Regions from separate parts of the Vogesella perlucida genome, predicted to be linked through region 2. Evidence: predicted binding sites of a transcription regulator. Region 2 holds the regulator's gene; the other holds the start of a gene.
What was found. Region 2 encodes FNR, which switches genes on or off when oxygen is low (the NO sensors DNR and NnrR bind a similar motif). Its sites were predicted from a motif close to TTGATNNNNATCAA; they were not measured.

Region 1: the regulator FNR is predicted to act here: its motif matches at 2,581-2,594, upstream of nirJ (heme d1 biosynthesis radical SAM protein NirJ).

Annotation. Positions count from the first base shown of each region.
Region 1 is NZ_CEETRO010000015.1:10,143-14,310, forward strand. It holds gene ACZ9XP_RS16910 (nitrite reductase) at 1-1,313, opposite strand, end outside; gene nirJ (heme d1 biosynthesis radical SAM protein NirJ) at 1,310-2,524, opposite strand; gene ahbB (siroheme decarboxylase subunit beta) at 2,629-3,615, opposite strand; gene ahbB (siroheme decarboxylase subunit beta) at 3,612-4,168, opposite strand, start outside.
Region 2 is NZ_CEETRO010000011.1:92,187-96,354, reverse strand. It holds gene ACZ9XP_RS15430 (RNA methyltransferase) at 1-241, shown strand, start outside; gene ACZ9XP_RS15425 (DUF1853 family protein) at 245-1,147, shown strand; gene ACZ9XP_RS15420 (NAD(P)H-dependent oxidoreductase) at 1,144-1,599, shown strand; gene fnr (fumarate/nitrate reduction transcriptional regulator Fnr) at 1,651-2,391, opposite strand; gene hemN (oxygen-independent coproporphyrinogen III oxidase) at 2,502-3,908, shown strand; gene bamC (outer membrane protein assembly factor BamC) at 4,021-4,168, opposite strand, start outside.

The DNA of each region.
Region 1 (4,168 bases), on a different contig from region 2:
CGCGGCGACATCATGGCGTCCACCCAGGCGTAGGGCGAATTTTCGTGGCTACGCAGGAAGAACCCCGGCCCCGGCGTGGCAATCTGACTCACCAACTGCCAGCGGTCCATGTCGATCACCGTTACCTTGCCGCCTTTCAGGTTGGGCGTGGCCATCAGGCGCTGGCCGTCGCGCTCGAAAGTAATGCCCGAGCCCAGGTGCGGCATGCCATCCAGCGCTAGGTCGGCCACTTTCACGCCTGTGTCCAGCTGGATGACCTCGGCGCGGCCCTCGCGCGACGCCGCCATCACGTGGCGGTAAGCCGGGTCGAAAAAGAAGTCGTCCAGTATCATGTCCAGCGCGGTAACACGCGGCTGCAGGAAACCCGACAGCGCCACGCCCTCGCCCATGCGGTAGTCGTGCACCATACCGGGGTAGACCGGCGCCGCCTGCGGGTTGTAGCTGATCTCCCACAGCTCGTCGCTGTCTTTCAGCGCCACGATAAAGCTCTGCCGCGGTGCGGCATCGTAAACCGCCGACACCCGCGACAATCGGCCATGGCGGTCGCGTACCGGCCAGGTCTGGCGCGGCATCAGGCCGTGTGCGTCCAGCAGCACCAGCGTTTCCGGCAGCGTATTGCCGGCCAGTACCCAGCGCCCGTCGGCCGATACCGCCACGTTGCGGGTGTTCAGGCCGACGCGGATCTCGGCCACCATGCGCTGGCTGTACAGGTCGTACTGGCTGACCCAGCCGTCGCGGCTGGCAAAGTAGACAAAACGGCCATCGGGCGAAAACTTCGGCCCGCCGTGCAGGGCAAAGCGGCTCTGGAAGCGCGCCAGCCTCGTGAAGTGGTCGCCCTCCACCACAGACACATGGTGATCGCCCGCCTCCACCACCACAAACAGGTTATGCGGGTCTACCCCGGTAGGCAGCTGCGCACTGGCTGGCAGACTGGCCTCAGCCACGTACTGCACGCGGGACACGGCCATATCGGTAGCCGTCCATTGTGGCGGCTGGGCCGGAGGGGTGCCCAGCCAGGCGGCCAGCTCGTTCAGCTCGGTATCGTCGAGACGACCGGCAAAGGCCGGCATTTGCGTGGCCGCCCGCCCCTGGCGCAGCGTGGCCAGAATCTCACCCGGTTTCAGCCGCTCCAGGCTTTGTGGCAGCAGCGCCGGGCCCATACCGCCCAGCCGGCCGGTACCGTGGCAGGCCAGGCAATGCTGGTCGTACAGGGCTGCGGCGCGCGCGCCAGTGACGGGGGTGACGGGGGTGGCCGCCCACAGTGGCGCAGCCAGCAGCCAGGCCAGCGCGGCGGCAAGGTGGCGGGCGCTCATGATTGCACCTCGCGCAGCAGCGTTTGTGGCCGTTGCCACGGCGACAGCGCCGGCAGCGGATAGGCGCCATCGGGCACGCCGATTTCGGCATCGTGCAGGTAGCAGCCGGGGTCGGCCTGCCAGAAATCGCCGCTCAGCTCCCAGGCGCGGATGCGGGTATTGCCGTTGCAGATGGCCAGGTGCCGGCACGCCCCGCAGCGCCCCGCCACCGGCCGCGGCCGTTGCCGCAGCCCGGCCAGCAAGGGGTTGGCCGCGTCGGCCCAGATGGCCGAAAACGGCCGCTGCCGCACATTGCCCAGCGACACTTTCCACCACATGGTGTCCGGGTGCACATTGCCCAGGTTATCGATATTGGCCACCCCTACGCCGCTGGCGTTACCGCCCCACTGCTGCAGGCGGGCCGCCAATGCATCCGCTTGTAGCGGATAGTGCCGGCGCGCCCACTGCAGCAGGTAGACGGCATCGGCGTCGTTGTTGCCGGTAACGAAATCCTTTTGCCGCCCAGCGCGCACGTGGCCCAGCGCGGCGTCGATCAGCAAGTCCAGCGCCCAGCGGGTACGCTGGTGGCGCGCGTCGCCGTCGCGGTGCTTGTTGCCACGGCCGGCGTAATTGAGGTGCGAAAAGTAGAACTTGTCGATGCCTTCGTCGGCCACCAGCTGCAGCAACGCCGGCAGGTCGTGGGCATTGCCTTCGGTCATGGTGTAGCGCACACCCACCTTCATGCCAGCATCTCGCAGCAGGCGGATAGCCGCTAGTGAGCGGTCGTAAGCCCCTACCAGCCGCCGGAAGTGGTCGTGGGTGGCGCCAATGCCATCCAGGCTGACGCCAACGTAGTCGTAGCCCGTTTCGGCAATGCGGCCAACATTGGCCGCGTCTACCAGCGTGCCATTGCTGGACAGGCCCACGTAGAAGCCCATCGCCTTGGCGCGCTGCCCCAGCTGGTGAATAGCCGGGTGCAGCAGCGGCTCGCCACCGCTCAGGATCAGCACCGACACGCCGCAGGCTTTCAGGTCTTCCATCACCGCGTACAGCTCGTCCAGCGACAGCTCGCCGGCAAAGTCGCGGTCGGCGCTGGTGGCGTAGCAGTGCTGGCAGGTAAGGTTGCAACGACGCAGCAGGTTCCAGATCACCACCGGGCCGGCCGGGCGGCGCGCCGGCGGCAAGGGGGCGGGATGCAGCAAGGTATGCAGGTAATGGCTGAGGCGCAGCATGGCAGGCTCCGCGGATGACAATGGCCTCATGCTCTTCCTGGCGCGGAGCCGGCTCCTTGATGGCTATCAAGCCTTTCCGCACCGGTGCGCAGCTGGGCTGCCCCTTACACCCGCAAGCCGGTTTTCTTGAGGATACGGCTGGAAAACAGCACCTGATGGTCGCCACAAGCTTCGCCCAGCAGGCCGCGCAGCCGGTTTACCGTAGCCGTCACCTGCGCGTGGCTGGCGCCGTGGCACATGGCAAACAGGTTGTAACGCCAGGACGGCAGCTGCCGCGCGCGGCGGTAACAATGGCTGACTTCCGGCTGCGCCCCCAGCAGCGTACCCAGCGCGTCCACTGCCGCGTCGTCCACATCGAACACCGCCATGCCGTTGGCGCCATAGCCCAGCGCGTAGTGGTTGGGTACCACGCCGATGCGGCGGATCACCCCGCCCGCCAGCAAGGCCGCCAGCCGCCTGCAGGCCTCGCCCGGCGCCAGCTGGCAGGTGTCCTCCAGCGCGGCCCACGGCGCATCCAGCAGCGGCAAGCCGGCCTGGGTGGCGCGGATCAGCCGCCAGTCAGCGTCGTCCAGCACTGGCGGGGGCCTGTCGGTGACGGTGACCGTCTGCCGCCCCACCGCGCTGTCGCCACCGGGCAGCAACTGCATGCCCACGTAGTACTCGCGCAGCTTGGGAAAGCCATACACCGGCAGGCCGGTATCCGTCTGGATGCGGGCCATTGCCTCGGCCAGCCCTGCCTGGCTGGTGGTGGCCAGCACAAACCACATGTTCAGGGTGTGCTCGCGCCGGTAATTGTGCGCCACTGCTGGCAGCGCGTTGACCTGCGCCGCTACCGCGTCGTAGCGCGCTTCGGGTACCGCCAGTGCCGCCAGCAAGAAGCAGCCGCCCATGCGTTCTATCTGGTACAGGGGGCCGAAGCGGGTCAGCACACCGCGCTGCAACAAGGCAGCCAGCCGTTGTTGCAGCTGGCTGCCGCTAAGGCCCCAGCGCTGGCCGGCTACCTCGTAGGGGGTATCCTGCAACGGGAAGCCGCCCTGCAGGCCGGCGATGATGGCCGCGTCCAGCGTGTCCAGTACCAATGGAGAAGTCATGGGGTCAGTAGCCCTTGCTGGTAGCGCGCACCGCGCTGGATATAACGACGGGTAGACAGCAGCATGGCCGACGGCATGGCGTGCAAACCGTAATCGGCGCTCAGCCGCCGGTAGTGCGCCGCCGCCTCATCGCTACTGCGGGCGTGCACCATGCAGAACAGGTTGTACGGCCAGTGCGCCCCCTGCGGCGGTCGGGCGTAGCACAGGGTGACGGCGGCATCGGCGGCCAGTTGCGTGCCGATGGCGTCGCGTTGCGCGGCAGGCACTTGCCACACACACATGGCGTTGGCACGGTAGCCCAGTTCGCGGTGGCGCAGCACAAAGCCGAAACGGCGGATCACGCCATCGTCCAGCCACTGCTGCAGGCGCTGGCGCACATGCAGTTCGGACAGCCCACTGGCAGCGGCCAGGGCCAGAAACGGCTGCGGCTGCAGCGGCAAACCCGGTCCCAGCGCAGCCAGCAGGCGCTGCTCGCTGCCCGCCAGCTGCAGCAAGCGCTGCGCTGCCGGCAAGCGCGCACGCCGCGGCGGGCCGTGCCGGCCCAGCGCAAAAC
Region 2 (4,168 bases):
CGAAGGCGAGGCCGCCAGCATGGCCGAGGTAGAAAGCATGTGCGGCCACCTGGACAACACGCTGGAAGCCATCGGCTACTACGAGCGCCGCAACAGCGAGCGCCTGATGCGCCGCATGCGTGCATTGTTCAACCGCGCTGGCGTACTGCGCGAAGAAATCGACATCCTGCGCGGCTTCTTCAAGCAGGTGCAGCGCGTCGCCGACGGCAGCCTGCCGCCGCGCGACAAGCAGGGCGAGTAAGCCATGCTGCCCGGCTTGGCGCAGTGCGCGCAGCTGCGCAGCCAGCCGGTGCGCGACCTTGCCTACCTGCTGACGGCGCCGCCACCCTGGCATAGCGGTGTGGAAATCAGCTGCCAGCGCCTGCTGGGGCCACAAGGTTGGCCGCAGCTGCTGGCGCTGGATGCCGACCCCGGCCCGCTGCTGGCGTGGCTGGCAGCACGCCCTACGCGCCGCCTGGGGCTATACGCCGAAGCCCTGCTGGCGTACTGGTTCAGCCACGCACCGCATATCGCGCTGGTAGCGGCCAACCTGCCGGTACGCGACGGCACCCACACAGTGGGCGAGTTTGACTTTTTGCTACGCATAGAAGGCGAACCGTATCACCTGGAAGCCGCCAGCAAGTTTTACCTGCAGCTGGATAGCGCCCCGTATGCGCTGGTCGGCCCCGGCCTGCGCGACGCCTGGTGGCTGAAATACCACAAGCTGGCCAGCCAGCTCACCTTGGCGCAGCACTCCGCCGCCAGGCTGCCCGCCGGTTTCGAGCAGGTAATCCCCTGCAGCCGCCTGACCGGCTGGCTGTTTTTCCCTGCCGATGCAGCCGACACCCACCCCGCCATTCATACCGCAGCCTGCCGTGGCTGGTGGTGCCGTTTGCAGGATGGTTGGCCGCAGCAGCATCCGCATAGCCGCTGGCTGGCCCTGCCGCGCTTGCAATGGCTAGGTCCGGCGCAAGCAGAGGAAGCGGTCACGCAGAGCCTGGCCGCCATGCGCGCGCAGCTGGCGCAGGCCGATGGCCCCTGGCTGCTGGCCGAGCTGCTGCCGGACGCGCAGGGCATCTGGCAGGAGGTGGCGCGAGGTTTTGTGGTGCCCGATAGCTGGCCAGACCCTGACTTACTGGCCACCTTGCTACCCAGGTTGGCCGCATGAAGACGCTGCTGGTGCTGTGGAGCAGCCAGACCGGCCATACCTTGCAGCTGGCCCAAGCGGCGGCCGCCGCAGCGGGGGAGAACGGCAGCGTGGCAGTACGCATCCTGCCAGCCCTGCAGGCGGGTATTGACGAGCTATTGGCCTGCGATGCGCTGCTGCTGGCCACACCGGAAAACTTTGGCTATATGGCCGGCGCGCTGAAAGACTTTTTCGACCGTACCTACTACCCGGCCCAGGGCAAAGTTGCCGGCTTGCCGTACGCGGTGCTGATTAGTGCCGGCAATGATGGCCTGGGGGCACAGCAGGCCATCGAGCGCATCGCACGCGGCTACGGCTGGCGGCAGGCCTACCCGCCACTGCTGGTACGCGGCGTGCCACAAACGGCGGACCTTGCCGCGGCTGCCGAGCTGGGCGCTACCCTGGCGGCGGCGCTGTCCATCGGCATGCTGTAGGCCAAAAAACAAAACGCCCCGGAAGGGGCGTTTGGCATTCGTAGCGGGTGATCAGTGCTGTGCTTGCGAGCAGCCGGCTACCAGCTGTTTCAGTTCTTCCGGTTTCACCAGCTGAATGTGTTTGTGGTCTACCACCAGCCAGCCTTGCTGCTGGAATTTCGACAGGGTACGGCTGACGGTTTCCAGCTTTAGCCCCAGGAAGCTGCCGATTTCTTCGCGGCTCATGCGCAGGATGAAATCGTTGGCCGCAAAGCCGCGAGCTGATAGGCGCTGTGACAAATTCAGCAAAAAAGCGGCCAGGCGTTCTTCGGCTTTCATGTTGCCTAGCAGCAACATCACCGACTGGTCGCGCACGATTTCGCGGCTCATCAGGCGGAAAAAATGGTGCTGCAGGCTGGGGATGTCACGGCCAAGCGTTTCCATGCGGTTGAAGGGCAGCTCGCAGACTTCGCTGTCTTCCAGTGCGATGGCATCGCAGCCGTGCAGGTTGGACGAAATGCCGTCCAGACCCATCAGTTCGCCCGACATGTGGAAGCCGGTTACCTGTTCGCGGCCGTCCTGGCTGGAGACGCAGGTCTTGAAGTAACCGGTACGCACCGCGTACAGCGAGCGGAAGCCCTCGCCAGAGCGGAACAGGTATTCGCCACGTTTCAGACGTCGGCTTTGACGGATCACGGCGTCCAGTTGCGCCATTTCATCGCGGTTCAAGCCTACCGGGAGGCACAGTTCTCGCAGGCTGCAGTTGGAACACGACACTTTGAGTGCGTGCATTGGGTGTGTGTGGTCAGTCATATAGTGTGTTTTCGCCAAGCAAGCGGGCTTGCTTGATACGCGTCAAAGCAAGAAAAGTGGTAATTGCGCAAATTTACCAGCCCACCACCGGTTTTCCAACCAGATTCAATATGACACCCACCACAAATTTCATGCCGACACAGTGTATTTTCGATAGAGAACTTATCGAAAGGTTGGAAGGCTCTGGCCCGCGTTACACGTCCTACCCCACCGCCGACCGTTTTCACGCCGGTTTCGGGGTGAGTGATTACGAGCAGTGGCTGGCGCACCGTGCGATCGGTGCTAACCACCGGCCGATCTCGCTGTATGTGCATGTGCCGTTCTGCAACACCATTTGCTACTACTGCGGCTGTAACAAGATCATTACCAAAGACAAAAGCCGCGCCGATGCCTACCTGGATTACCTGGAAAAGGAAATTCGCCTGGTGGCGGAAAAACTGGGTAGCCGTGAAAAAGTGATCCAGCTGCATTTTGGCGGCGGTACGCCGACCTTTTTGTCGGATGCGCAGCTGGACCGCGTGATGGGCATTATTCGCGAGCATTTCGAGCTGCTACCGGAGGGGGAATTCTCTATCGAGATCGACCCGCGCAAGGTTGGCCGCGACACCGTGCTGCACCTAGCACAGCTGGGTTTCAACCGCATGAGCATCGGTATCCAGGATTTCGACCCGGTGGTGCAGGAGGCGGTGAACCGCATCCAGAGCGAGGAAGAAACCCGCGTGGTGATGGATGCCGCGCGCGAAGCCGGCTTCAAGTCCATCAGTGTGGACTTGATCTACGGCCTGCCCAAGCAAACCGCGCATTCGCTGGAAAACACGGTAAGCCGCGTGATTGCCATGTCGCCAGACCGCATTGCGCTGTACAACTACGCGCATCTGCCTACGGTGTTCATGCCGCAGCGCCGCATTAACGAGGTGGATTTACCCACATCGGCTACCAAGCTGGATATCCTGCAAAACTCGGTCCGCCAGCTGGCAGATGCAGGCTATGTGTTTATCGGCATGGACCATTTTGCCAAGCCGGACGACGAGCTGACGCGTGCCTTGCAGCAGGGCCGCCTGCAGCGAAACTTCCAGGGCTACTCTACGCATGCCGACTGCGACATGATCGGTCTGGGCGTGTCGTCCATCGGTAAGGTGGGGCCGTGTTATACGCAGAACGAGAAGGAGCTGGACGCCTATTACGCCGCGCTGGATGCCGGCCGCCTGCCGGTGCTGCGCGGCATGACGCTGACGCAGGATGATATTTTGCGTCGCAGCGTGATCCAGGCGTTGATGTGCCGCTTCTCGCTGTCGGTAGAGGCGATCGAGCAGACCTTTGCCATCAATTTCGCCGACTATTTTGCGGTAGAGCTGCCGCAGATCCGGGCGTTCCAGAGCGAAGGCCTGCTGACCTTTGACGGTGATTTTCTGATGGTGGCACCCAAGGGGCGTTTCCTGATTCGCAATATCGCCATGATTTTCGACCGCCACCTGCGCGAGCGCGAAACCAAGGCGCGTTATTCGCAGACGATCTGACGCATCGTTTTACCAGATAAAAGCCGGCAGCCTCCTCGTGGGGCTGTCGGCTTTTTAAGCAGGCAAGAAAAAGCCCGCCTGGCTGGGCGGGCTGGTGGGTCAACGCGACAGCTTATTTCAGCTCGTTGACCATCTGTTGCAGCAGGGCTTCCAGGCCTTTGTCGGTGACGACGGCATTGTCGGCAGTGCGCAGCTCTACACGCACTTGCTGGTCGCCCTGGCGGGTCAGCTGTACGCGCAGGTTTGGCACGCTGGCGTTA